DNA from 4 places in the Erwinia tracheiphila genome. Region 1 is predicted to be linked to each of the others. Evidence: predicted binding sites of a transcription regulator. Region 1 holds the regulator's gene; each other region holds the start of a gene.
The links. Region 1 encodes LexA, which represses DNA repair genes until DNA is damaged. Its sites were predicted from a motif close to TNCTGTATGTACATACAGNA; they were not measured.
Positions count from the first base shown of each region.

Region 2: uvrB (excinuclease ABC subunit UvrB) is a predicted target of LexA. The motif match lies at 3,941-3,960, and genes of this name have one in related genera.
Region 3: mutH (DNA mismatch repair endonuclease MutH) is a predicted target of LexA. The motif match lies at 4,596-4,615, and genes of this name have one in related genera.
Region 4: uvrA (excinuclease ABC subunit UvrA) is a predicted target of LexA. The motif match lies at 4,834-4,853, and genes of this name have one in related genera.

Region 1 is NZ_CP089932.1:4,736,942-4,744,262, reverse strand. Features, by position in the region: gene ubiC (chorismate lyase) at 1-491, shown strand, start outside; gene ubiA (4-hydroxybenzoate octaprenyltransferase) at 493-1,377, shown strand; gene plsB (glycerol-3-phosphate 1-O-acyltransferase PlsB) at 1,551-3,971, opposite strand; gene LU633_RS24550 (diacylglycerol kinase) at 4,101-4,469, shown strand; gene lexA (transcriptional repressor LexA) at 4,576-5,184, shown strand; partial or broken gene LU633_RS26390 (MATE family efflux transporter DinF) at 5,279-5,434, shown strand; gene LU633_RS26385 (hypothetical protein) at 5,553-5,693, opposite strand; partial or broken gene LU633_RS24530 (CsbD family protein) at 5,917-6,121, shown strand; gene zur (zinc uptake transcriptional repressor Zur) at 6,244-6,759, opposite strand.
Region 2 is NZ_CP089932.1:3,107,171-3,114,491, forward strand. Features, by position in the region: gene moaA (GTP 3',8-cyclase MoaA) at 1-162, opposite strand, end outside; gene LU633_RS16315 (hypothetical protein) at 219-437, opposite strand; gene LU633_RS16320 (gluconeogenesis factor YvcK family protein) at 452-1,360, shown strand; gene uvrB (excinuclease ABC subunit UvrB) at 1,839-3,863, opposite strand; gene LU633_RS16330 (ABC transporter ATP-binding protein) at 4,741-5,460, shown strand; gene LU633_RS16335 (hypothetical protein) at 5,867-6,256, opposite strand; gene bioD (dethiobiotin synthase) at 6,553-7,227, opposite strand; gene bioC (malonyl-ACP O-methyltransferase BioC) at 7,220-7,321, opposite strand, start outside.
Region 3 is NZ_CP089932.1:3,574,776-3,582,096, forward strand. Features, by position in the region: gene thyA (thymidylate synthase) at 1-322, opposite strand, end outside; gene lgt (prolipoprotein diacylglyceryl transferase) at 319-1,200, opposite strand; gene ptsP (phosphoenolpyruvate--protein phosphotransferase) at 1,382-3,628, opposite strand; gene rppH (RNA pyrophosphohydrolase) at 3,641-4,165, opposite strand; gene mutH (DNA mismatch repair endonuclease MutH) at 4,842-5,528, shown strand; gene LU633_RS18650 (TerC family protein) at 5,691-6,401, shown strand; gene LU633_RS18655 (YgdI/YgdR family lipoprotein) at 6,564-6,779, shown strand; gene LU633_RS18660 (NADP(H)-dependent aldo-keto reductase) at 7,080-7,321, shown strand, end outside.
Region 4 is NZ_CP089932.1:374,452-381,772, forward strand. Features, by position in the region: partial or broken gene LU633_RS01865 (MmcQ/YjbR family DNA-binding protein) at 1-235, shown strand, start outside; gene LU633_RS01870 (NAD(P)-dependent alcohol dehydrogenase) at 513-1,565, opposite strand; gene uvrA (excinuclease ABC subunit UvrA) at 1,928-4,753, opposite strand; gene ssb1 (single-stranded DNA-binding protein SSB1) at 5,056-5,592, shown strand; gene LU633_RS25680 (reverse transcriptase domain-containing protein) at 6,156-6,740, shown strand; gene LU633_RS25685 (reverse transcriptase domain-containing protein) at 6,673-7,266, shown strand.

The sequences.
Region 1 (7,321 bases):
AATGGCTACCCGCATCTTCACCTCTGTTGACCGACACATTGCTTGACTGGCTGATGGAAGAGGATTCCATGACCCGCCGATTTGAACAGCATTGTGAACAGGTGACGGTCAATGTTATCTGCGAAGAATTTATTACGGCAGAACAGGCTGAAGCCGAAGCGGCCTTATTACCGCATGCGTCGCGATACTGGCTACGTGAAATATTGCTGTGTGGCGACGGCGTACCCTGGCTGGCGGGGCGTACTGTTGTGCCGGAGTCCACGCTAAACGGCCCGGAGCAAATGTTACAACATTTAGGAACTCGGCCTTTAGGGCATTATCTTTTTGCCGCTTCAACCCTGACGCGTGATTTTATTGAGCCGGGTCAGGTTGGGGGCTTGTGGGGGCGCCGCTCGCGTCTGCGCCTCTCTGATAAACCCTTATTACTGACTGAACTGTTTTTACCGCCCGCACCGCTTTACTGGCCGATGCGAGCAGAAGGGAGCCTGTAACGTGGAAAAAAGTCTGCCAACCAGTAGATTTCAGGCTTACAGCCGCCTGATGCGTATTGATAAACCTATAGGTTCGCTGCTGCTGCTGTGGCCAACAATGTGGGCATTGTGGCTGGCCGGCATGCAAATCCCCCCGCTGAATATATTGCTGGTGTTCATGCTGGGCGTGTTTTTTATGCGGGCAGCGGGTTGTGTAGTGAATGATTTTGCTGACCGTAAAATTGACGGGCATGTGAAACGCACGCAATCACGGCCTCTGCCCAGCGGCGCGGTAACGTCCACAGAGGCGCGAACCCTGTTTGTCGGGCTAGTGCTGATTTCATTTTGCCTGGTGCTGACAATGAATGCGATGGCCATCTGGCTTTCGTTCGGTGGACTTGCGCTGGCTTGGGTCTATCCCTTTATGAAGCGTTATACGCATTTGCCGCAGGTTGTGCTGGGGGCTGCTTTTGGCTGGGCAATTCCAATGGCATGGGCGGCGATCAGTGAATCTGTCCCGCTGGTATGCTGGCTGCTGTTCTTTGCCAATATTTGCTGGACGGTAGCATATGACACACTATACGCCATGGTGGATCGCGACGATGACTTGCGCATTGGCGTTAAGTCGACAGCCATCCTGTTTGGGCGTTTTGATAAGCTCATCGTTGGCCTGCTGCAATTCGCCACGCTGGTTTTAATGCTGCTCACGGGCTGGATAATGCAGCTCGGGGGAGCGTTTTACTGGTCTGTCATGCTGGTAGGGGCACTGTTTATCTATCAGCAAAGATTGATTATTCACCGTGATCGTGACGCCTGTTTTCATGCCTTTTTAAATAACAATTACGTCGGGCTGGTGTTATTTGTTGGAATAGCGCTGAGTACCGCTCCTTTTGCCGCATGGCTGTAAGGTGCCGTCAGCTGCTTACGCCCTGCTGTCCTTATGCGCGACAGACAGGGTTTGGTCAGCAAAAATAACCGTTGGTTTCAGGCTCAGAAAAGAAGAAACGGCGTCTGTTAAGGACGCCGTTAGCAGTTGTGGCAAGCATGCTCAGGCCATGCTGACACGGTGTTTATCCTGCGTTACTGGGCAACCGCACTTTCAATGGTCATTCTCACTTCGTGAGTGATTAAATCAGCCAGCATCTGATAAACCTTGTGCGTTTCTTCAACCAGCGCGTCGCCGGTATCACTGATATAACCTTCGTCGCGCAGCGTCAGTACCAGCGTTGAGAACACCGCCTTGTCGAAAAATTCTGGAGCGTTGATACCATGCAGCACTGACAAACGCTGTGCCATTGTACGGCTCTCTTTTTCCAGCGTGCCCCGATTAATTGACGGATTGGCACTCAGAATGGAGAAGGTGATGGCGTAGCGTTGTAGCGTTTCACGCACGCCTGCGGCGAGCAATTGTAGGGTGTGAAAACGCAATGCGGAAAGGCGAAGCGCCTGTTCATCTGCGTTCAGCAGACCCTGATGAGCCATCTCGCCGATCAGCGCATCCAGCAAGCCGGGCAGCTCGTCTTTTTCCCAGCGCAAAAACAACTCGCTTTTCAGCATGGGATAAATAACGCTGACCTGGCGAAGCAGTTCGGCACGCGTGACTTCACGATGTTGCGTCAGGATCACCGCGATAACAGAAGGCATCACCAGCATATGATGAATGTTATTGCGGTAGTAGGTCATTAGCACCGCCTGCTCGCGTGGCAGCCCGATAATTTCGCCAATGTTATCCTGTTCGATTTCGAACTTGTTCATCCCTAATGCATGGTCCAGCAGCTTTTCTGGCGTCAGGTCCGGCACGGTTGCGTCTGGCGAATAGGGGACATTGCGCAGCAGTTGGGTATAGCAGTCCAGCTGGTCGATCATCTGCTCACGAGTCAGCGAGCGCTGGCGGGAAGCCAGCAGGGCGGTTACACACAAATTCATGGCATTGGCCGCACCGGCGTTATTGATTCGCACCATCATGCGTTGAGCAATATCGTTTACCGCGGGTGCCAGCCATGCCGGACGCTGTGCTTCAAGGGGATCAATGGCCTCACGCCATTCAGGCACCTGCCTGTTAAGATAGCTGACCAGCGGCAGGGGTTCACCAAAGTTGACATAGCCCTGACCCAGATTGCGTAGCTTTCTCAGCCCGCGCACCATCTGCATAAAGCCTTCTTTTTCCTTGGTGGCACCACGCAGCTCTTTAGCATAGGTGCTCACTTCCATGACATGCTCATACCCGATATAGATTGGCACGAGGGTGATCGGGCGATTACCGCCGCGCAGCATCGCCTGGATGGTCATCGACAGCGTGCCGGTTTTAGGATCAAGCAAACGGCCCGTACGTGAGCGGCCACCTTCCACAAAGTATTCAATGGAATAACCACGGGTAAACAGCTCACCCAGATATTCACGGAAGACAGTGGAATAAAGCTTGTTGCCTTTGAAGGTCCTGCGGATAAAGAATGCGCCGAGGCGGCGGAAAATCTGCCCGGCAGGCCAAAAGTTCAGGTTAATGCCAGCGGCAATGTGTGGCGGCACCAGGCCTTGATGATAGAGCACGTAGGAAAGCAGCAGGTAATCCATATGACTGCGATGACAAGGCACGTAGACAATCTCATGACCGTCCTGCGCCAGCTGACGCACGCGCTCACCGCCGTTCACGTTAATTCCCTGATAGAGCTTGCTCCACAACCAACCCATCACGCGATCGGTCAGGCGGATGGCTTCATAAGAGAAGTCAGCCGCAATCTCTTCCATCAGTTCCACTGCATTCTGCTGGGCTTTGTCAAGAGAGATTTTTTTACCGCGTGCTTCATCTTCAATCGCTTTTACGATCGCTTTTGATTGCAGTAGCTTATTGAACAAATCCTGGCGGACAGGCAAACGAGGGCCAATGGCGGCCAGACGCTGGCGGGCAAAATGGATTCGTGCCACTCTTGCCAGCTTTTGCGCGATAGTCTTATCCGTGCCGTGTTCGGTTGCCATACGGCGCATGGAAACCATCGGCGAAAAACGCACGAAGCTGTCACGCCCCAGCCACAGTACGGCACAGAATTTCTGAATACCGTTAAGCATACGCAGATGGGGTTGCTCTTCACCCTGAATCTCACGGCCCGGTGCCCGGCCAAACATGACCGAAACCGGGACCATCTGCACATCAAGATGAGGATTGCTGCGATGCAAATCCAGATAATCGTGAAACAGCCTCACCGATTCCAGGTTAGGGACAAAATATGGAAACAGGCGGGGGCCATCATGAATAAACACATGCCGGGGTAACACAGTTCCGTCTATTTCCAAGGGTTCCAGCGGGTCGGGAAGTTCCTGCTTGCGGCACTGCTCGCGTAGCGCCAGAAGATCGGCCTTTGAATCGTATGGCAGCACATACATAATAGGGCGTGAGGTATCCAGTCCCAGTTCAGTAATGGGATCTTTAGGAATGGCCTTACTTCTTACCAAAACTTTTACCGGTAAATTCAGTGTATTATAATAAAAACTACGCCAGCCTGACATAGACAATATGAAACCTCTTGTTAGCAAAACGCTGCAAGCATATCAGAAAGCGCCATTGAGATCTGTGGTGACGCGAAATGTGCTCGCCCTGTTTGCTGACGTTATTACGATATAAAGGTTTTTTCAAACATGACAAACAGTGTTAGCGGACTGACTCGCATTATTAAAGCGGTTGGGTACTCGTGGAAAGGTATCCGTGCTGCCTGGCAGAATGAAGCGGCTTTCCGTCAGGAAGCCGTGGTGGCGATCGTAGCTATTATCATTGCCTGCTGGCTGGACATTGATGCAATAAGCCGGGTGTTAATGATTGGCTCTGTTGGGCTGATTATGATTGTCGAGATGATCAACAGCGCCATTGAGGCCGTAGTCGATCGTACCGGTAGTAACTACCATCTGCTGTCCGGCAGAGCCAAAGATATGGGGTCGGCGGCTGTTTTACTGGCTATCTTGCTGGCCATCTTTGTCTGGGGTACGTTGCTGTTCGCGCATGTTCTCTAGCGCTCGCATAACTTTATCGATGGCTGTCTTTTGCCTAACTTTAGTTTTCAATGTGCAAATACCTGTATATACTCACAGTTGACTGTATAAACAACCAGGGGGCGGGATGAAAGCATTAACAGCAAGGCAGCAGCAGATTTATGACCTGATACGTGAACACATTAATCAGACTGGGATGCCGCCAACGCGTGCAGAAATCGCAACCCAGCTTGGTTTCCGTTCCCCTAATGCGGCTGAAGAGCATCTTAAAGCGCTGGCGCGCAAAGGCGTCATTGAAATTGTCTCTGGTGCCTCGCGGGGTATCCGTCTGATGATGGAAGAAAATGAAGGCTTGCCTCTGATTGGTCGCGTTGCGGCAGGTGAGCCTTTGCTGGCGGAACAACACATCGAAGGGCACTATCAGGTTGATCCTGACTTGTTCAAGCCTGGCGCAGATTTCCTGCTGCGCGTTAGTGGCATGTCGATGAAAGACATTGGCATTATGGACGGTGACCTGCTTGCCGTGCATAAAACGCAGGATGTGCATAATGGGCAGGTTGTGGTCGCGCGCATTGATGATGAGGTCACCGTGAAGCGTTTGAAGAAACAGGGGAATGTCGTACAGCTTCTGCCTGAAAACAGCGACTTTCAGCCGATCGTCGTCGATCTTAACAAACAAATCCTTTCTATCGAGGGACTGGCAGTCGGTGTGATTCGTAACGGTAACTGGCTGTAAGCATCTGTTCACAAAAAGACTTTTTGTTTTTGCTGGCCATCGCGCCCCATTGTGCTGAGGGCTGAATTGTAACTCCGTCAGCCAGTGGGTGATGATGCGATTCTTCAGTCATTCTGACAGGCATCTTTGGCGGCTGGCATTGCCAATGATCCTGTCCAATATCAGTGTGCCACTCCTTGGTCTGGTTGATACCGTTGTAACCGATCATCTTAATAATGCCAGCTATCTTGGCGGCGTGGCGGTGGGTTCTGGCAATCGATCCTGCCAGTCTGTGGGGTATATGTTATCTGCCGGACGGCATGTTTATTCGCGCCAGGCGTGCCAGAGAGATGCGTAACGGTATGCTGATTTCAGTCTGTAGCTATGGTTTAACACTCTTTACCGTGCCGATCCTGGACAATCACGGTTTGTGGCTGGAAGTTACTGTTTTTCTGATAATGCGTGGTGTCACCCTCGGGGCAATCTGGTGAAATCACTGGCGCAACAATAACTGGTTTGCCAGTTGACATATTCTGTTACTCAACCTTTTCGCCTCTTATGTCCTGATTTTGTTAATTTTTTTCTTATCCAATCAATAACGGTAGCAATTTCAATCCTGATTCGTGTGATTTGCAAAATTTATACTGTATTTAACTGTAATTTCAGTATTTCATAGCGCATAATTTTGCAATCGTAGATTTTCTGAAACGATATCACCAAGTCTGTTAACGTCTGGTTGAAGGAATAACGCAAATGAATAAAGATGAAGCCAGCGGCAACTGGAAACAGATTAAAGGTGAAGTGAAAGAGGGCAGGCTCACTGACGACTATATGACCGTAGTAGGAAGGTAAGCGCGATCAGTTGGTGGGTAAAATACAGGAACGTTACGGCTACGCTAAGGATCAGGCAGAGAAAGAACTCAGTGACTGGGAAAGCCATAACAATCACCACTTCTGAAAATAATCACCGTTGAGGTATGATTTTCAAAGTTGGTGGCACAGGGATGTGTCTGTACGCTGGTTGCTTTTCCTCCCTACATAACGGCCTTGAGTATCAATAATTCCTTAAAACACCCGTAGTCAACGCCCGCGTTTCCGGGGGGACAGTGCATGATCATGTTCACATGCATCCTGATGTTTACAGGCTTCCACTTCGACACACAGTTTGCACAAGCCATGTGCCTCAATAACGCTGTTAGTCAGAATAAACCCTGAAGGCAGAGCCAAAGCTTTTAATATTTTTTCCACTCCATCGGCGTGCTGCTCTGATACTGCTCCGCAGCGATCACAAATAAGCATGGCGGAAACATGGGAATGCTGCTCGAAATGATGACACACCACGTAGCTGTTTGTGGACTCAACACGATGTACAAAACCCTGTTCCAGTAAAAAGTCCAGCGCACGATAAACGGTAGGCGGTTTTGCCTGTGGCTCTCTGACGCGAAGTAAATCGAGCAGGCCATACGCGCTGATGGCGCCCTGGTGTTGACACATCAGACGAAGCACTTCCAGCCGCTGAGGTGTCAGCCTGACGCTGCGTTGTTGGCAGAGTGCTTCGGCCTGCAAAAGAATTTTTTCAGCGGTGTTTACTGTCATCATTTACTCCAGAGCCAGATCGGTTTGTTATGTTATCACGCTCAATGTAAAACGCCGAATTCTCAGCCAGAAGCCATTATGTCGCTGCAAAATTGCCCTGATTTGGGCATTTACCAATGAAAAACACAGTAATTTGCATTATTGGTGGTGTGTTAATGAAATTAATGGGTGGTGCCAGTTAATTCAGTATTATACGTTTTCTTTTTAATGCCGCTAATGTTATTTATCGCGCGATATCTTCCTGACAATGTTTTTAAAGCCGCGGGCCAGTTTCGGGGCAAAAAAAGTGCATCCTAGTCTTATTTTCTCAGGTCCGTAACAGATAAATAAAACAGCACTAACCAGATAAACCACTTTATTATTACTTAATTCGCAGGAATGAATGATTGCCTTTATATTCATTATGTAATCAGTCTCTCACTGTACGTGTTTTCGCTGTGCACTTATTCCTTATCTGGATGGGTAGAAATTAAAAATATAAAAAAATCAGTATATTAATCAGGAATTCTCATTCTGTTGTCTGATCGGTCCTGTTTTTTGCTCTGCTCGGTGCTTTGGCTGC
Region 2 (7,321 bases), 1.6 Mb from region 1:
GCGTGCGATCTCATCCACAGAGAGAAAACCCTCACCGACTTTGCCATGGGGTTTGTAGCCCTCGGGCAGGCAGTAATTGCAACGAAAATTGCACACGTCGGTAATGGATAAACGAAGGTAATAAAACCTGCGCGCGAAGTTATCAGTAAATTGTTGCACCAGGACACCTTTCCAGAAACGGACGATGCGCTATAGCGTTGTGCATCTTCATGTTGCGGTCACCTCATCCGGGCATTACGCCGGATATGGCGGCTACGTTTGCTCTGCCACATGTCGGTCAGCTCGGGTAGCGAGATAATACCGCTATTGAGCAGGCCTGACCAGTTCACACCAGCACCACACATTTTGATATTTATCTTTTTTTCATCCACACCCTGCGGCAAGTCAGCGTAGAATACACAAATGCAGCCAGACCATTTCCCGTCATGCCCTAACATTTGGATATAAACTTATGCGCAACCGTTCGTTAGCCGATCTTGATCGCGTCGTCGCTCTGGGTGGTGGTCACGGCCTGGGCCGCATCATGTCCGCCCTTTCTTCATTAGGCTCGCGCCTTACCGGTATTGTGACCACCACCGATAATGGCGGTTCTACCGGACGTATTCGTCGCTCCGAAGGCGGCATTGCCTGGGGCGATATGCGCAACTGTCTGAACCAGTTGATTACTGAACCCGGCGTGGCTTCCGCCATGTTCGAATACCGCTTTTCCGGCAATGGCGAACTCGCCGGACATAACCTGGGTAATTTGATGCTAAAAGCGCTGGATCATCTCAGCGTGCGGCCGCTGGAAGCCATTAATCTGATCCGTAATCTGTTAAAGGTAGACGCTTTTCTGATACCCATGTCCGAACAGCCTGTTGATCTGATGGCAGTCGATACACTGGGCAATCAGATTTATGGAGAAACCGCCATCGATCAGCTGCAGTTGCCGCCACTGGAAATGATGCTGTCGCCGATGGTCAATGCCACGCGTGAAGCGATTGAGGCCATCGGCGAAGCAGATTTGATCCTGATTGGGCCAGGGAGCTTTTATACCAGCCTGATACCGATACTGCTTATACCCGAAATGACTCAGGCGCTGCGCCGGACCCCGGCCACCATGATCTTTATCGGTAACCTGGGAAAAGAATTGAGCCCCGCAGCGGCACAGCTTACGCTGGCTGACAAACTGATTATGATGGAAAAATACATCGGCAAGAAAGTGATTGACGCGGTGGTGGTCAGCCCATTTATGGATACGCTTAATGTGACTGATCGGCTGATTGTTCAGGAACCGCTTCAGGCTGCGGATATTCAGTATCGCCACGACCGTCAACTCCTGCACGTTGCGCTGGAACATGCGATTCAGTTATTGGGCTGAGGAATAATGCACGGTCAGGGCTTTTCGTGATGGCATCAGGCGAGCGACTTTATCTGTTCGCTAAGGGGCTGGCATACCGGACGATGCGCAATTATCCTGCTTCGCTTCGGCTCTCAGCCAATATCATCATGACGTGATAAACAGGTTCGCAGAAAGCCTCACGCACCGGGTCCCCCATCACATTCTGCTCTGATGCTCAATCAGTGCAAAAAACACATCGCGCAGCACGTCGCGGGCAGCGCGGTTTTCGGGGCTGCCTGACTCTCGCCACAAATCGTATTGAACCATCGCGGATACGGGTACTTCCGTTACACATTTCCCCGTAAACGAAATGCAGTACCATTACCATGCCGAAATAAAAAAACCTGCACAGCGGCAGGCTTTTACGGGATAGATTCCGGGACTGGATAACAGTATGCATAAAGTATTCTGGCTAAAGGTTCGTGCTGTTAACGCAGGCGTGACACTATCGCAGCGTTCAGGAAGCCGCGATAAACAGCTCGCGCAGCTGATGCAGCCGATCACGCACCTGGGCCGCCTCTTCAAACTCCAGATTCCTCGCATGCTCCTGCATTTTTGCTTCAAGCTGCTGAATCTGTTTTTGCAGGCCTTTCGGCGACATATCCATCACCGCCGCATCCTCTTCCACTATGCTGCGCGAGGCTTTACCACGGGTTTTGTTTTTACTCTTGCCAATTCCCTGACCCAGCTCAAGAATATCCGCGATTTTCTTGTTCAGCCCCTGTGGAACGATGCCCTTCTCCTGATTATAAAGCGTCTGCTTTTCACGCCGCCGTTCCGTTTCGCCTATCGCTTTTGCCATGGACGGCGTGATCCTGTCACCATACAAGATCGCCTTGCCATTAACGTTACGCGCCGCGCGGCCAATAGTCTGTATCAGCGAACGTTCAGAACGCAGGAAGCCTTCTTTGTCGGCATCGAGAATAGCAACCAGCGACACTTCCGGCATATCCAGCCCTTCTCTTAGCAGGTTGATCCCTACCAGCACATTGAACTTGCCCAGCCTCAGGTCGCGGATGATCTCCACACGCTCTACGGTGTCAATGTCCGAATGCAGATAGCGCACCCGTTCGCCGTGCTCTTCCAGATATTCGGTGAGATCTTCCGCCATTCGCTTGGTCAGAACGGTCACCAGCACCCGCTCGTTAATCACCACCCTTTTACGGATTTCGGAGAGCAGATCGTCCACCTGGGTAGCAACGGGTCTCACTTCAACCAGTGGGTCAAGCAGCCCGGTTGGGCGCACCACCTGATCGATCACGTCTCCGCCTGACTTTTCCAGCTCGTAATTACCCGGCGTCGCGGAAACGTAAATAGTTTGCGGAGCCAGCGCTTCAAATTCTTCAAACTTCATCGGACGGTTATCCAGCGCGGACGGCAGGCGAAAACCGTACTCAACCAGGGTTTCCTTCCTGGCCCGGTCACCGCGATACATCCCGCCAATTTGTGGAATGGTGACATGGGATTCGTCAATGACCAGCAGGCCGTCGGCGGGCAAATAATCAAACAGCGTCGGTGGCGGCTCACCCGGCCCGCGCCCCGACAGATAGCGGGAATAGTTTTCAATGCCTGAGCAGTAGCCCAGCTCGTTCATCATTTCCAGATCGAACTGTGTGCGCTGCGAGATCCGCTGTTCTTCCAGCAGCTTGTTATTGTCCAGCAGCGTTTTGCGGCGATCCACCAGTTCAAGTTTGATCTCTTCCATCGCCTGAAGAATACGTTCACGCGGGGTGACGTAATGCGTCTTCGGATAAATGGTATAGCGTGGGATTACCGAGCCGATCTGCCCGGTCAGCGGGTCAAAGATAGACAGGCGCTCGACTTCTTCATCAAACAGCTCGACGCGCAACGCGTAATCGTCAGACTCTGCTGGGAAGATATCAATGACTTCGCCGCGCACGCGAAAGGTGCCTCGCTGGAAAGCCTGATCGTTGCGGGTATACTGTAGTTCGGCCAGCCGACGTAAAATGGCCCGCTGGTCGATGACCATTCCCCGCGTCAGATGCAGCATCATCTTCAGGTAGAGGTCCGGGTCGCCGAGGCCATAAATAGCGGAGACTGACGCTACAACAATGACGTCCCGCCGCTCAAGCAGCGCTTTGGTCGCTGACAGCCGCATCTGTTCAATATGTTCATTAACCGATGCATCTTTTTCGATGAAGGTGTCAGAACTCGGAACGTAGGCTTCCGGCTGATAGTAGTCATAGTAGGAAACGAAATATTCCACCGCGTTATCTGGAAAAAATTCCTTCATCTCACCGTAAAGTTGGGCTGCTAAGGTTTTATTGGGTGCAAGCACCATAGTCGGGCGATTGAGGTCGGCGATGACGTTGGCCACGGTAAAGGTTTTACCCGATCCGGTCACACCAAGCAGCGTCTGGTGCGCCAGACCATTTTCAAGCCCCTCTTCCAGAAGACGGATAGCCTCCGGCTGATCGCCAGAAGGATTGAAATCGGACTTAAGTTTAAAGACTTTGCTCATTGCATGAGGACTCGCTGAAGAATGATACCGACCGGGATCTGATTTTACTCTGCATGGTCAATTTTGCCAGCAAATAATACTGGATACATAAACAGTATTATTACATAATGCACCTGCAATGATTGTGAAGCGTCGTGGGACAGCAGAGCAAAACGTATTCGGTCAGAAATCCAGAAAATTATCCCCAGCCATCCCAGGTTTTTAACATTTGTCAATATGCCATGGCAAAATAATCCGGTGAAAACCCTGGTCGATTCGGCGCAGCTTGCTTTTAATTAATTATTTGAATAATAAAGAAAATTATATTTTGGCAGCTTTAAAAGCAATATAAGCTCAGGCCGCGCCCACTCTCGTTTCCCGCAGGTTTTCATCTGTTCATACACAAGCTTATCCACAGGAATAGTGGATAACTGATTACAGCGCCTGAGCCATCTGCTGTGGGTAATCTGTTAAGTCCCGACCTGTCTGGTCGTAAATATTTTTTTTGAATTTTTTTTGTCCCGGTTATGACCAAATTTGCAGATGAGAAGCACATTCAGCGTATAAGAACCATCTTTTTTTGCCATTTTTTCACGCTGCCTGAGCGCCCAACGGGACAGTATCTTTGTCAAAAGTAATCAGTACCAGGCACCATAAGAGTGCAAATGAAAATGACCTGGGGCAATTGTTTAACAACTCTGACTATTTTCGCCATTTACTATTAGCGCCAACAGGGCGTTGGCGCTAATAGTAAATGGCATATTAATTGCACTATCTTACTGGTCGCCTCAGCATACGACGCCATAGTACGTCAGGCAATGAAGAACGTATGAAATGTCGCGGAAAGCCGATGCGTTCAGGTGAGATCATACCGGGTGTTTATGAAGGAGAGTGTCAGATGCTGAGTTTGCGTTCAATCAATCAGTTTTACGGGCAAAACCATATTCTGTGGGATGTAGATCTGGATTTACCAGCTGGCACCTGCACTGGCGTGGTTGGTCAGCCGGGGATGGGTAAAACAACGCTGGTGAATTGCATCATGGGCCACCTGCCCATTAACAGCGGCTCGATGACATGGCAGGAAGCCAATCTGCCTCCTCAGAACTTACTGTTGCAGCCCGTCGAACGGCGGGCCGCGCTCGGCATTGGCTATGTCCCTCAGGGGTGTCAGATTTTCTCCCAACTCAGCGTGGAAGAAAACCTGCAAATCGCCCTGCTTGCCGGGGCTGGACACCATCGGCATCGTGCGATTCCTCAGATGATCTACGATCTTTTTCCCGCGCTTTATTCTTTGCGGCATCACCGGAGCGGCGAATTGCCGCTGGATCAGCAGCAACAGCTGGTGCTGGCCAGAGCGCTGGTGTTAAAGCCTAAATTGCTGATTCTGGATGAGCCAACCGATGGGATGTCTCCATGGCTGGAGGAGGAAATGGGCAATCTTATCCACAGGCTGAATCATGATTTCGGCCTGACAATCCTGCTTCTGGAACAGCGGATTTCTTTTATTCGCCGCGTGGCCGATTATTTTTTGCTGCTGCACAGGGGACGCAATGTCGCCCATGGCAAAGTGACCGATTTGAATCAGCGGATTATCGACACATGGCTCACCGCCTCATAATGATTTGAGAACATTTAACGGGCAGCATGCCAAAGGCGAGCATCAGCGATGCCCCCCTTTATGTATCCCTGCCTGAAAAGCAGTGCCGCATGAACAGCAGAAAATCAGTAACAGAATGGCCTTGCGGGTTACTCAGGCGTCTAACAAACAGCACTGTTTCCATCGGGGACAACGCAGTGAATGGAAAACATTTCAGAGAAAGCGTGTATCCATATTATAAAAGCAACCTGTTAACGTAATGCGATATAACGCCTGAAGCCACCACGGAGTTATTATTGCTATCGCAGTAAAAAACCAGCGCCGCCTGGCATAAAGATTAATGAAAACCCGTACCGCCACAGCAATAATGACTTACTCTGACAGGCTGCTGAAAAACAATGTTATTCCGATACGTTATTATTTTATTTCACACGCTTTCGCTTTCCATTTCCCCCAGGGAAAGCGGCTCCTGAAATGCGTTAATACCATACAGTTGACCATGATCTTTTTCCATTGCTGATACCATCTTGCCATCAACGCAGACCCTTTCATCCTCTAATAAATCGAACGTACTATTCGGCGTCCTCGAACAACCTGTAATAAACCCACAAAGCGAAAATCCTGTGCCAGAAAGCATCCCTCTGGCGGATGGCTGGTGCAAAGGAGAGTAATTATATTCATCGTTACCATTTTTTACTGACGACAGCTTTTCCGGGATGACTTTATTATGGTTATAATCCTGATTAGACCCGGATAGTTGATAAGTAAAATTGTGGTGTCGCGGTACAGGGGGGATCACAATTGGCTTTAACGGCATTTTTCTCATCCTTTCATTTACGTGAAAAGCAGTAGTGATTAAAACCGTTGATTATAATTAATTATGGTGATGGTTGCGCAGCGCATTTTTTCAAAAATCGTGATTATTCATTCATCGTTCAGCGGACCTGTTACCTTATCCGTTCAACCCACAACTTCATGGCGAAGAAAATTCAAAAGCAAGCTAACAAAACAGTATATATGTATTAAAAACCTTGATTAATTCAAGACAGAAACCCATTTTCAGGCTGGATTTCCGTCCTTAAGACTACGCGAAACGAAGATGTTTTGGCAGGACTATTCAGGCAGGCTGAGATACTGCCCTAACCTGTCAAGATCAGCGGGGTCGATCAGATGGGGGATTTCCCCCAGCATCGGTGCCATCAGATGCTGCCGTAACCAGGCCAGATATTCAGCATGTCGCCTGCCCGCAGGCTGCACACCATTGGCAATCCATCCTGCAAGACGCAGCCCGGATGCCTCAATGGCGCGTGCGGTAAGCATCGCATGATTAATACAGCCCAATCGAATCCCTACCACCAGCACCACTGGCAGTTGCTCCTGCACCACCCAGTCGGCAAAGCTGGCACGGGCAGAAAGCGGAGTAAACCAGCCACCGGCACCTTCCGTCAATACCCAGTCGGCCTGGCGAGTCAGTTTTGTCAGTCCGGCTGAAAGCTGAGAAAAAAGGATCGGCCGCTGCTCAACTTCACTGACAATATGGGGTGAGGTTGGCTCTGAAAAAGCCAGCGGATTGATGTCGTCATAGGGCAGCGACAGCGCGCTGTTGCGTTGCAGCGCCAGTGCGTCACCATTGCGAAGCCCTTCCGGCGTCATCTCACAGCCGGATGCGACCGGCTTATAGCCAACGGCACAAAAACCCGCCGCCCGCGCCGCCTGTAATAACGCCTGACTGGCAACGGTTTTACCCACTTCCGTATCTGTTCCGGTAATAAACCAGCGTTTAGTCACAATGAATTACTCCATACGCCAGATGGTAACTGAGCAGAAAACCGCGTCGGTCCTGCGGCCAGTGTTGTGCCAGTTGCTGCAGTCGACGGCGACT
Region 3 (7,321 bases), 1.2 Mb from region 1:
GACGCCCATCGGCAGCACCCCAACTGCGCCACTGTTTACCATAGATCGGCCCCAAATCGCCCTTTTCATCAGCCCATTCATCCCAGATAGTGACCTTATTATCCTGCAGATAAGCCGTGTTGGTATCGCCGTTGAGAAACCACAGCAGCTCATGAATGATTGAGCGCAGGTGACACTTTTTGGTTGTCACAAGCGGAAAACCTTCCTGCAAATTGAAACGCATCTGGTGGCCAAAAATGGACAGGGTGCCGGTACCGGTTCGGTCATTTTTTGGTGTACCTTCGGTGAGCACTTTTTGCATTAACGCCAGATACTGTTTCATTTTTCCTCGCTGAGTTGCTGTGCGCCCCGACGGCGACAGGCCCAAATCATCATCACCAGACCGGCGAAAATCATTGGCGTGGAGAGGATCTGCCCCATGCTGATGGCATTGTCAAACAGGCCCAGCTGCGCATCGGGCTGGCGGAAGAATTCGACAATAAAACGGAACAGGCCGTAACCAATCAGGAACAGACCAGAAACCGCCCCCATCGGGCGTGATTTACGGATAAACACATTCAGCATGATAAACAGCACTATGCCTTCCAACAGCAGCTCATAAACCTGCGAAGGATGACGCGGTAGCACGCCGTACGTTGAGAGCAAGGATTGCCATTCCGGGTGGGTGGACACCAGCGCGGCATCCTCACCACGCGAACCGGGAAACAGCATCGCCCAGGGCAGATCGGGGGCCACGCGTCCCCAGAGTTCACCGTTAATAAAGTTACCCAGACGCCCGGCGCCCAGACCAAATGGAATGAGTGGGGCAATGAAATCGGAGACCTGGAAGAAGTTACGTTTGGTGCGATGGGCAAACCACAGCATGGCCACGATAACCCCGATCAGACCGCCGTGGAATGACATCCCACCGTCCCACACTTTGAAAAGATAAAGCGGATTATCCAAAAACAGCGGCAAATTGTAGAACAGCACATAGCCAATACGTCCACCGAGGAAAACACCGAGAAATCCGGCATACAGCAGATTTTCAACTTCTTCTTTTTTCCAACCGCTGCCCGGCTTGTTAGCACGGCGCACAGCTAGCCACATGGCGAAAATAAAACCGACCAGATACATCAGGCCGTACCAATGCAGGGAGATTGGCCCGACAGAAAAAATAACAGGATCAAATTGGGGGAAAGCCAGATAGCGGTTAGTCATCTTGCACCATTTTTCAGTATCGCTCCGGCTAGCGGGCAGCGAAGTGGATCATCCAGTGTGCGCAGGGCGCAGAAACAAGGGGAGCATCATATCACAGCCAGAAAAACCCTGACCGGACTTAACTGTAAACTTTATTAATCGGTTCAGGTGACATCGTCATTTCTTTAACGGAAAAGCCGGGCTAGCGTCCACCACGAATCAGGCCGCCTAGCCCACGGCGCTCCATAAACGCCGCGACCTGGTGACGGACTTCCACTGCCTGTCGCGCTTTTAACCCCGCCTCCGCCAGTTTTTGTGCGTCGGCGTAGTCCAGATGGTGCAGCAAATACTTCACCCGTGCCACATTACGGCCGTTCATGCTTAAGTGGTGATATCCCAGCCCGATTAATAACGGAACACAGGCGGGGTCTCCAGCCATTTCACCACACAGGCACAGCTCAATTCCGGCACATTTCACTTCGTCGGCAATCATTTTTAATGCACGCAGCATCGCCGGATGCAGGCTGTCGTAGAGGTTAGCAACACGGGTATTGTTCCTGTCCACCGCCAGCAGATACTGAGTAAGATCGTTGGTGCCAATTGAAACAAAATCGACCCTCCCGGCCAGATGGGGGATCATAAAGATCATTGACGGGACTTCAATCATAACGCCAATGCGCGGTTGAGGGATGGTATAACCCAGCATCTCTTCCACTTTACGGGTGGCGCGGTCGATCAGACGGATCGCCTCATCAATTTCATCGATGCAGGTAATCATCGGCAGCAAAATACTGAGGTTGTCGCTGGCAACGTTAGCACGCAGCATCGCCCGGACCTGCACCAAAAAAATTTCAGGCTGATCGAGCGTCAGCCGGATGCCCCGCCAGCCAAGACAGGGATTTTCCTCACTGATCGGCATATAAGGCAGCTGCTTGTCGGCACCGATATCCAGCGTGCGCAGGGTGACCGGTTTGTCCAGAAAAAGCTGCAGCATTCCCTGATATTGCGCCACCTGCTCTTCTTCCGATGGAAAGCCATTTTGCAGCATAAACGGAATTTCCGTACGGTAGAGTCCCACGCCATCCACCCGGTTGCCTGACGCTTTTTCATGTTCAGCACTCAGCCCGGCGTTGAGCATGACTTTGACGGCCTCGCCACTTTTGAGCGCGGCGGGGTATTCAACCACGTCCTCTGCCAGCTTACTCAACTCATGCTCTTCACTGATCAGCCTCTGGTATTCCTGCACCAGTACCAGCTCCGGGTCTACCAGCAGCTCGCCGCGATAGCCATCAACAATCAGCAGGCGGCCATTCAGCAATTCTGGTTGTGCATCCACGCCCATCACGGTTGGGATGCCCATTGCACGTGCCATTATCGCCGCGTGAGAGTTGGCCGCACCGTCTCTAACCACTACACCTGCAAGACGGTCATGCGGCACCTCTGCCAACGTGGTTGCCGTCAGTTCATCAGCGACCAGCACGAAGTGTTCAGGCCAGCTGTTATTGTTCTGTATTGAATCATCAAGGTGAAACAGCAGGCGTTGACCCAGCACCCGCAGGTCGCAGGAACGCTCGCGCAGATAATTATCCTGAAGGCTGGCAAATTGCGCGGCGAACTTTTCAATGACCGTTTTTACCGCCCATTCTGCAACCGAGCCGTTGTCAATTTCGGCATAAAGATCTTTCTTCAGCCGGTTATCACTTAACAGATGAGAATAGAGATCGAATATCGCCGCGCTTTCTTTTTGCACGCTGGCGTTAAAACGCTTGCTGAAACGGCGAAACTCACCAGCTGCTTCATCTATTGCCAGCGACAGACGTTCACGCTCACGCACCGTATCCAGCGTTGAGGCAGCAGAAACGTTTTCCAGTGAAGGTTGCGTATTGTCCAGCCATCCCGTGGCCACCGCAACGCCAGGTGCCGCTGCCAGCGCACGAATTCGCGTCTGTCGGTACTGACCAAATAGCGCGTTGAGCTGCGACTGAGAAAGGATGGTCGCCATCTGAGTGGCTAAGGTAACAAGAAAAGACTCTTCGCTTTCGTCAAACTGACGATGCTCACGCTGCTGAACCACCAACACGCCAAGCAGCTGGCGTCTGCTGATAATGGGTGCGCCGAGGAAAGAGCGAAAACGCTCCTCTTTCACGGAAGGAACATATTTAAAGCTGGGGTGGCTTTGCGCATCCGCAAGGTTGATGGGTTCAGCCAGTCGCCCAACCAGCCCAACGATCCCTTCGTCAAATGCCAGTGCAATCGTGCGGCCACGCGGCTTTTTCAGCCCTCGTGTAGCCATCAGGTAGTAGCAGCGGCGGTCGTGGTCAGCGAGATAAACCGAGCAGACTTCGGTTTCCATCGCCAGGCAAATCTCGTTGACCAGAATATCAAGTGCCTCATTCAATCTGGGGGCACCAGCCACTTTTTCGACTATTTCACGCAGCTGTGTGAGCATAATCTGTCTGGCTTAACCTCGCTTCCGACGATAGAACGCATTACGCTGTCCGTGATTTTCCTGCAATGGCATCACCACGCTGGCAAATTCCTTCATGACCCGACGATAAACGTCACGTTTAAAAGAGACCACCTGCCTCACCGGATACCAGAAGCTAACCCATCGCCAGCCATCAAATTCAGGCGTGTTGATGGTTTGCATGTTGATATCCGCGTCATTGCACAATAATTGCAGAAGAAACCACTTCTGTTTCTGGCCGATACAGACCGGCTTTGTGTCCCAACGCACCAAACGTTTTGGCAACTTGTAGCGCAACCAGTTGCGGGTAGAGGCAAGAATACGCACGTCTTTACGGTGTAAACCGACTTCCTCGAACAGTTCCCGATACATCGCCTGTTCCGCCGTTTCCCCCGGGTTAATTCCACCCTGGGGAAATTGCCAGGAGTGCTGACCATAGCGTCTGGCCCACAACACCTGCCCCTGCCCGTTACAAATTACGATACCAACATTCGGGCGGTAGCCATCATCATCGATCACTGGACTACCTCAAACTAAAACTCGGATGTTCTGATTGTTTCATACTCCTTACAGGTGGTAAACCACTGGTTTATCTGCTCAGGAGCCGGCAGGAATGGGATAACTCAGGATAATTGGCAAAGTTATAAACAAAAAACCTTATCGGAAGGCGATTTTATTCACCTTTTCTGTGGATAGCTTTGTGCAGAACTCCATTAACCTGTGGGGAAAACTCCCGACCAGAGTCTGTTATGGTAAAATAAATAAAACCTAATATTATGTTTATAATCATCTTTTTTTGAAAAAACGCGTTAACCGTGGATTTCATCGGGCTGTCATATTGTTCTGAATCGTGACTGGCGAAAGATCGCGCACTGTTATTTTTATCCACAGGATATGTCGTAGCGCCAGGCAAAAAAAACCGAAAAAAGCATAAAATCTTCCTCGTCAAGGCTGTAAATCGAAACAGTATTCATTCTGTGAAAGACTTATCCCATTTTTCTGTGGATAACAAGGGGGAAGATCCTGTTCATTGTCAGTGACAACCAGCGCATAACCCAACATGAAGTAAAAAGGGAATACGGCAGCCAGTGCAAAAAAACATGATTAATCATGCTATTATTTCGTTTTCACATCCTCCTCCGTGCAAAACAGACTTTGTCATGGTTATTTTTTATACGCTAGCGGAGCCTTGTCTATGCGCCACTCTTTTCAGCCACTGCCCGCGCCGGAAAATGAAGCCCAACTGCTCGAACGCGCTGAAAAACTGGCAGGTTTTTCCCTGGCGGAGCTGGCGCTAAGGGCAAATCTTCCTGTTCCGGGCGATTTGCGGCGGGATAAAGGCTGGGTTGGCACGCTACTGGAGTGCCATCTCGGTGCCACCGCAGGAAGCAAGCCAGTGCAGGATTTTGCAGGAATTGGCGTGGAGCTGAAAACCATCCCTGTTAGTGCATCTGGCCGCCCGCTGGAAACCACTTTTGTTTGCGTCGCGCCACTGACAGGCAATACCGGTGTGGTCTGGCAGACCAGCCACGTACGCCACAAGCTGGCACGCGTGCTGTGGGTACCCGTGGAAGGAGAACGCACCATCCCATTGGCGGAACGTCGGGTAGGCGCGCCGCTGTTGTGGAGCCCGAACCATGAAGAAGAAGCGCAACTTCGGCAGGACTGGGAAGAACTGATGGACATGATCGTACTGGGCCAGGTGGAACGTATCACCGCCCGTCACGGTGAAGTGCTGCAAATTCGTCCCAAAGCCGCCAACAGCAAGGCACTGACCGAAGGGATAGGCGAAAACGGCCAGTCCATTATGACCCTGCCGCGCGGTTTTTATCTGAAGAAAACATTCACTGCTCCGCTTCTCGCACGCCATTTCCTGCTGTAACCCCGTCACGCGGCCACATTCTTAAAATCGGGCATCTTCCGGCAGCAACCAGCACCGTGCGGCCAGGCGTCGATCCAGACTTAAGTAAGGCGTACATATGGCTAATGTGGGTCGGGTTGAGTATCCTCTTCGTTTAACTTCTGTTTAGGATGTCATCTTTGTATGTTTGAGTGGATTGCCGACCCGGATGCCTGGCTGGCTTTGGGTACGCTGACGATTCTGGAAATCGTCCTTGGGATTGATAACATTATTTTCCTGTCTCTGGTCGTGGCAAAACTGCCTGAGCGTCAACAAAATACTGCGCGCAGGCTGGGTATGGCTGGTGCGATGTTGATGCGTATTGCACTGCTGGCCTCTATTTCCTGGGTGATTCGTCTGACCAATCCACTGTTTACGCTGATGGATCACGGCGTCTCCACACGGGATCTGATCCTTATTTCCGGTGGTCTTTTTCTGCTGTGGAAATCCGGCTTTGAGATCTATGAAACCATTGAGGGCAACGAGAGCGAGCAGAAAAACAATGTTCATTCGTTTGCCGGGGCGATTGTCCAGATTATGCTGCTGGATATTATTTTCAGCCTGGATTCGGTCATTACTGCCGTGGGGCTTTCCGATCATCTGATCATTATGATGGCTGCCGTGGTGTTTGCCGTGCTGATTATGATGTTCGCCGCCCGCACTATTGGCGAGTTTGTCGATCACCATCCGTCAGTAAAAATGCTGGCGCTGGCTTTCCTGATTCTGGTCGGCTTTACCCTCATTCTTGAGGGCATCAATATTCATATTTCCAAAGGCTATATTTACTTCGCCATGTTTTTCTCAATGGCCGTTGAATGCCTGAATTTATTGCGTAATAAAAAAAGTCACGCCTGATTTCCTCTGGCCAGCCTGCTGGCCAGTTATCCTTTTTGTAATATCACTTTACGAAAAGAATCCCTTAACCCTACGCGCTTCAGTCTATTTTCAGAGTGTTGCGATTAGCCGATTGTGTTATATGCGTTATTAATAACCAAACAAGTCGCAGGCGAGCAGAATATGAAGTGGTTAGTAAAGGCGGTTGCCTTAATGCTGGTTATGTTGGTCAGTGGATGTAGCAGCGATTATGTGATGGCCACCAAGGACGGCAAAATGATCATGACACAGGGCAAACCTGAAATCGATAAACAAACCGGCCTGGTAAAATACACCGACAACACCGACCATGAATTACAGATTAACGGCGACGACATCTCATCTATTGTCGAGCGCTGAACAGACTCTGCCACCCATTGCGATACTGCGGGCAGCCTGTCTTCATCTCCCGACAAATCCCCTCTTCCCCCTGCAACACGCGGCGGTTATAGTCAAAAGCCAGACCTGATCGGCCTGAGTCTCTGCTGTGCTGATCTTGCAGGGGTTCATAGCAGCGTGCAGAAACTAAAACAAAGCGATTTTTTGTTAAGACCTGCGGAACCCGGTTCAACATAGCAGGCAATAACACCCTGATAAGACAGGCTGAAAAATGGTTGTCAGATTTCAGACCGTTAAAAATGAAAAAAAGGAAGTCGGAAAATGCACTATCATCGTATTCCCCACAGCACGCTTGAAGTCAGCAACCTGGGACTGGGCACCATGACGTTTGGTGAGCAAAACAGCGAAGCCGACGCCCACACCCAGCTGGATCTGGCCCTCCGCTCGGGTATCAACCTCATTGATACTGCGGAAATATATCCGGTGCCGCCCCGACCAGAAACGCAGGGATTAACCGAAAGCTATATCGGCAGCTGGCTAAAATCCCGTGGCAATCGCGATAA
Region 4 (7,321 bases), 560 kb from region 1:
GAAGTGCTGTTTGCGCAGGTGTTAGATCAACGGACGTCCAGTGGCGGCACTGAAAACCACGCCCGTGTTGGCTGAGTTATTGTGTGAGGAACATCACGATGCGCAGCCCAGCGAGCACCTCAACAAATCGCACTGGAGTACGGTGCTGTTGAATGACTCGCTGAAGGATTCGCAAATTTACTATCTGGTGGATGCCTCCTGGCAGCAGGCGCTGAACAGCAAAAGCGGTCATTAACGGCAGCCGTTTGTCGCCAGCGTTTCAGCCCTGCTTAACTTTGCGACCAGTGGCCAATTATTCTGCCGTGGCGCACTACGACAGGGCGGCGAAGCAGGCAGCCCCGGTCGCTGTGCGTGGGTTAAGCTGCCCCGGAAAGCTTGCACGGCTTGCTGGCAGCAAATGCAGGGCACGGATAGCGTTGGCATTCAAGGATACCGGATGCAATGGCTGACCGCATTAAAACATCTGGCCAGTCCAGGGACAATTCACCCGCCATCAAGGCCGGGGATTACCTTTAATTGCGCAACGTATCGATATCAATAACAAAACGATACTTCGCGTCACTTTTCAGCATACGTTCGTAAGCTTCGTTAATTTCGTCCATTCTGATTAGCTCAATATCGGAAGTGAGATTATGCTTGCCGCAAAAATCCAGCATTTCCTGAGTTTCTTTGATTCCGCCAATCAGCGAACCCGCCACGCTACGGCGCTTGAATATCAGATTGAACACCTGCGGTGACGGATGGTCATGCTCCGGTACCCCAACCAGCGTCAGGGTGCCATCGCGACGTAGCAGAGTGATAAACGGATTCAGGTCGTGCGGGACGGCAACGGTATTTACAATCAGGTCAAAGCTGTTCGCATGCGCGGCCATCTGATCCGCATCTTTCGAAATAACGACTTCATGCGCCCCCAGGCGTTTTCCATCTTCAATTTTGGAAGGAGACGTGGTGAACAACACCACATGCGCACCCATGGCATGCGCAATTTTAACCCCCATGTGTCCCAGCCCACCCAGACCGACAATGCCCACTTTTTTACCCGGCCCGGCACCCCAATGATGTAGCGGAGAATAAGTGGTAATGCCCGCACAGAGCAACGGCGCAGCGCCGGCCGGATCGAGATTTTCCGGGACGCGTAACACAAAGTCTTGCGTGACGACAACCTGGGTTGAATAGCCGCCGTACGTGGTCTCACCAGTGATGCGGTCCTGACCGTTATAGGTGCCGGTAAAGCCGTTTTCACAATACTGTTCCAGGTCTTCTTTGCAACTGTCACAGGTACGGCAGGAATCAACCAGACAACCTACGCCGACCAGATCGCCCACGTTGTATTTGTGAACATGGCTACCGATTGCGGTAACACGTCCCACGATTTCATGACCCGGAACGACGGGAAAAACCGTATTTTTCCATTCGTTACGGGCCTGATGGAGGTCCGAGTGGCACACGCCACAAAACAGGACATCAATCTGGACGTCGTGTTCACGGAGTTCACGCGGTTTATATTCAAACGGTGCCAGCTTAGACTGTGCGTCCTGTGCTGCCCAGGCATGAGTGATATTCATGGTTTCTCCAATAATTGATAGTGTTCACAAAGCTTGCCCTGCGGAAGGTATATTGCCTGTAAGCGCCGCTCAACCATCGCCCGGTAGCGTCTTCGAGGGCACCCGCTTCAGTCATCCGAAAAACAGGAACTATAAGGATAGTCAGCCATGTGCAAAAGGAACATAGCGGAATCTGTTTAATTCTCGCCTGATATTGCAAACTTCGGTTTGAAGCCGCTGGAAAAGCGTTGGAAACGGCTGAAAATTTTCGAAAGGCAAACGCAGTACCTGTTGCAGAACGGTTTTGGTTATAATGGATATATTCCAGGCCCTGACTGGCCGGAACGTTGTCTCCGCCAGCAAGACAGCCCGATAAAGTGATGCTATTTCAGCAGCGGTTTCAGGAAGCGGGCCGTGTGTGATGCTTTACATTTTGCCACCGTTTCCGGCGTACCAGAGGCGAGAATCTCTCCGCCGCCACTGCCCCCTTCCGGCCCCAGATCGACAATCCAGTCGGCGGTTTTGATCACATCGAGATTGTGTTCAATCACCACGATAGTATTGCCCTGATCGCGTAGCTGATGCAGGACTTCCAGTAACTGCTGGATATCTGCAAAGTGCAGGCCGGTGGTAGGTTCATCAAGAATATACAGCGTCTGGCCTGTGCCACGCTTCGACAGCTCTCGCGCCAGCTTCACGCGTTGGGCTTCACCGCCGGACAGCGTGGTGGCTGACTGCCCCAGGCGGATATAGGAAAGCCCCACATCCATCATCGTTTGCAGCTTACGCGCCAGCGCAGGAACGGCATCGAAAAATTCCCGTGCCTCTTCAATGGTCATCTCCAGCACTTCGTGAATACTTTTGCCTTTGTACTTAATCTCCAGTGTTTCACGGTTATAGCGTTTGCCCTTGCACTGATCGCACGGGACGTAAATATCCGGCAGAAAGTGCATTTCCACTTTAATCATACCATCGCCCTGGCAAGCTTCGCAGCGACCACCACGCACGTTAAAGCTGAAGCGGCCTGGCGTGTAGCCACGCGTGCGTGATTCAGGAACCCCCGAAAACAGCTCGCGTACCGGGGTAAAAATACCGGTGTAGGTCGCTGGGTTGGAACGGGGGGTACGCCCAATCGGGCTTTGATCGATATCGATAACCTTATCGAAATGCTCCATACCGCTGATGTCGCGATAGGGCGCTGGCTCAATAATGGTGGCACCGTTCAACAGTCTTTGCGCAATCGGAAACAGCGTGTCGTTAATAAGCGTTGATTTACCTGAACCGGAAACGCCAGTAATACAGCTGAACAGGCCAACCGGTAGCGTCAGAGTGACATCCTTCAAATTGTTACCCTTTGCACCAGTGAGCTTCAGCACTTTATTCGGGGCGGCTTTTACTCGCTCCTGTGGAACGGCGATGCTGCGCTTACCGCTGAGGAATTGACCGGTCAGCGAGGCATCCACCGCCATAATGTCATCCACGGTGCCTTCTGCTACCACCTGACCGCCGCGCACACCGGCGCCGGGGCCAATATCGATAACGTGATCCGCCGCGCGGATCGCATCTTCGTCATGCTCAACCACAATGACCGTGTTACCAAGATTACGTAAATGCACCAGTGTTTCCAGCAGGCGCTCATTATCGCGCTGGTGCAGGCCAATAGAAGGCTCATCGAGCACATACATCACCCCAACCAGACCCGCACCGATCTGGCTGGCCAGGCGGATACGCTGTGCTTCACCGCCTGAAAGCGTTTCAGCGGAGCGGGACAGCGAAAGGTAATTCAGGCCGACGTTGACGAGGAACTTCAGCCTGTCGCCAATCTCTTTCAGCACTTTCTCCGCGATTTTTGCCCGCTGACCACTGAGCTTCATCTCCTGAAAAAAGGTCATTGCGTGACCGATACTCATATCAGAGATGGTGGGCAGATTGGTATTTTCAACAAACACATGGCGCGCCTCGCGACGCAGACGAGTGCCTTCACAGCTGGCGCAGGCACGATTGCTGATAAATTTTGCCAGATCTTCCCGTACTGCGGCCGACTCCGTTTCTTTATAACGGCGTTCCATGTTGTGCAGCACACCTTCAAACGGATGCCTGCGAACAGAGGTATCACCGCGATCATTAATGTACTTAAACTCGATATTTTCTTTGCCTGAACCATAAAGGATAACCTTGCGGGTGCTGGCATCCAGCGAAATAAACGGTGTTTCGATATCAAAATTCAGATGTTCGGACAGAGAACACAGCATCTGAAAGTAATAGAAGTTACGGCGATCCCAGCCGCGAATGGCACCCCCGGCCAGAGAAAGATCTGGGTTTTGCACCACGCGCTCGGGATCAAAATATTGCTGCACCCCCAGACCATCGCAGGTTGCGCAGGCGCCAGCCGGATTATTAAAGGAAAACAGACGCGGCTCCAGCTCGCTCATGCTGTAACCACAGACCGGGCAGGCAAAATTAGCGGAGAAAACCAGCTCTTCAGCGCTGGTATCATCCATATCGGCGACTACGACAGTGCCGCCCGAGAGTTCCAGCGCGGTTTCAAATGATTCAGCAAGGCGCTGTTGCAGATCGTCCCGTACCTTAAAACGATCAACCACCACTTCGATGGTGTGCTTTTTTTGCAGCTCAAGTTTTGGCGGATCGGAGAGATCGCAGACTTCACCATCAATACGTGCGCGGATATAGCCCTGGGAGGCGAGGTTTTCCAGGGTTTTGCTGTGTTCTCCTTTACGTTCTTTGATAATGGGGGCCAGCAGCATCAGGCGGCGTCCTTCTGTCAGTGCCAGCACGTTATCCACCATCTGACTAACGGTTTGCGCGGCCAGGGTAACATCGTGTTCCGGGCAGCGGGGTTCACCCACACGGGCAAACAGCAGGCGTAGATAGTCGTGGATTTCGGTGATGGTGCCTACGGTAGAACGCGGATTGTGTGACGTCGATTTCTGCTCGATTGAAATTGCCGGGGACAGCCCTTCAATATGATCAACGTCCGGTTTCTCCATCAGCGAAAGAAACTGGCGCGCATAGGCTGAGAGCGACTCGACGTAGCGGCGCTGACCTTCTGCATAAAGGGTGTCAAACGCCAGTGAGGATTTCCCCGAACCTGACAGGCCGGTGACCACAATCAGTTTGTCGCGAGGGATGATCAGGTTAATGTTTTTCAAATTATGGGTGCGTGCACCCCGAACTTCGATCTTATCCATTCACAATTCCCGGATTAACACAGACCCACCATGCCTGTCTGGCACGGCCAGGATGAAGCCTGTCATTATGGCACAAAAAAAACTGATTGGATATACAGTGTTCTGTCATCTGTTTGAAACCAGGAGGGCTGTTGTTTCGCCGGATTAGTGAAAAATCTACGATCTTCCTTCAATGACTGAAATGAAACATTGCCAGCAGGATCTGCCCTGGTCGATCGCGATCGGAAGATGGGATTTGGTGATATACAGTGTTAGAATTTCTGGCTTAGAATTAACGCAGAACATTTATCGGAGAGGCGAACATGGCCAGCAGAGGCATAAATAAAGTGATCCTGGTAGGCAACCTGGGTCAGGATCCTGAAGTCCGTTACATGCCGAATGGCGGTGCTGTTGCCAATATCACTCTGGCTACCTCTGAAAGCTGGCGTGACAAACAGACTGGTGAAACTAAAGAGAAAACAGAATGGCATCGCGTGGTGCTGTTTGGAAAGCTTGCTGAAGTGGCGGGCGAATATCTGCGCAAAGGTTCTCAGGTTTATATTGAGGGTGCGCTTCAGACGCGTAAATGGACCGATCAGGCAGGCGTTGAGAAATACACCACAGAAGTGGTTGTTAACGTTGGTGGCACCATGCAGATGCTGGGTGGCCGCCAGGGCGGCGGTGCGCAGGCTGGTGGTAATAACCAGGGTAATAATAACGGCTGGGGTCAGCCTCAGCAGCCGCAGGGCGGCAACCAGTTCAGCGGCGGCGGTCAGGCGTCACGGCCACAGTCACAGCAAAACAGCGCACCCATCAGCAATGAACCGCCGATGGATTTTGACGACGATATCCCGTTTTGAGTGGACTGAAAAGCTGCTCGATTACTTGCAGGTGAGAGTCCTGCCACGGTAGTTGGTTAATTTGACCGTGTAGCTATGGCGTACGTGTGGAAGGTGACTGAAACGCGGGAACAGCGCCGGATAAACGTTGTCCCAGCCCCAGACAGTGGGCGCGCGCAAATACACAGCCCGTAACTGACAGTGAACTCAAATCCGCCTCGTAAATGTCAACCATACAACAATGCTGGGAGAGTATGGCGTAGGGTGATTTTGCCGAGCCTCTGGAATGGGGGCGAAGGCCAGTGCAGTCCGATGGATTAATTAACCATGTGAAGTCGGGCCAGGGATCCGGGGTTTTGGAGATAGGATGTGTAGAAAGTGTCGAGCGGAACAGTCGAGACCTCTCCCCATCGTGGGGTAACCCACCACGTAATTGAAGGTATAAGGCGTCCACCGAAATCCGGATAGACGCGGGATAGAGGAGTCGGAGGAGGCCATAGTACTGATGACGGTTGAGACAACAAAACTCAGCCGTAAGGAAGGACCTCTACTTCTGTCAGGCTTTGTGATGCAGGAGGTACTACGTGATTGCGAAAGCTCAAAACACGGCATTTGAAAAGGTACGAGTACTGCAACGCAAGCTATACCTGGCCGCCAAGGCGGATCCGAAACGTAAGTTTGGTGTTCTGTATGACAAGGTATGCAGTAATCAGGTTTTAGGCATGGCATGGACTCAGGTCAGAGCTAACAAAGGTGCGCCGGGCATTGACCGGCTCTCAATCGAACAGGTTGAGAAAGAGATCGGCGTTGGTAATTTCCTGCGGGATATCCAGAAGAAACTTGTTGCGAAACGGTATGCTCCACAGCCTGTACGGAGGGTTTATATCCCGAAGTCAGATGGAAAGGAAAGGCCGCTTGGCATACCCGTTATAGCAGACCGTGTAGTACAGGCAGCAGTAAAGATCGTCATAGAACCGCTGTTCGAAGCGGGCTTTAAAGACTTCTCATATGGCTTCCGACCGCGCAGAAGTGCGCAACAGGCGCTGAGAGAGATCTATAAATGGCTGAACTTTAAATGTCATTGGGGTGGTGGATGCCGATTTGAAGTCGTATTTCGACACTATCCCCCACGACAAACTGCTGCTGTCAGTGAGGATCAGAGTCATTGACCGTCCGGTCATGAAGCTGATTGAAATGTGGTTGAAAGCCGGAGTTATGGGTGAGGTTGGTCAGAAGAGCAGTGATACAGGCACTCCGCAAGGAGGCGTCATATCGCCACTACTGGCAAATCTGTACCTCCACTGGCTTGACCATGTCTGGGAAAAGCAGGGATTTAACCAGCGATGGCATGACGCTCATCTAGTGCGTTATGCCGATGACTTTGTCATTTTGTGCAGAAAGCAACCGAAGTTTTATCTGGCTCAGGCCCAGAGGGTACTGGGTCGGCTTGGGTTAACACTTAACGCAGAGAAGACAAAAGTCGTTAACGCGACTAAATCGCCGTTTGAGTTTCTCGGTCACAGGTTCGCAGTGCAGTCGTCCAAAAAGGACGGAAAGCTGAAAACCTACTATTACCCCTCACCGAAATCAATGAAAACCGTGAAGCGCAAGATCCGCGAAGTCACACATAAAGGTCAGCACTGGGATCTGCCGGTGTTAATCAGAATGAAGATAAATCCAATCCTCAGAGGTTAATGCCGATCATTTAAGGATCGGTTGACCGATCCGGTTTATGGAGCCTGTAATTTAA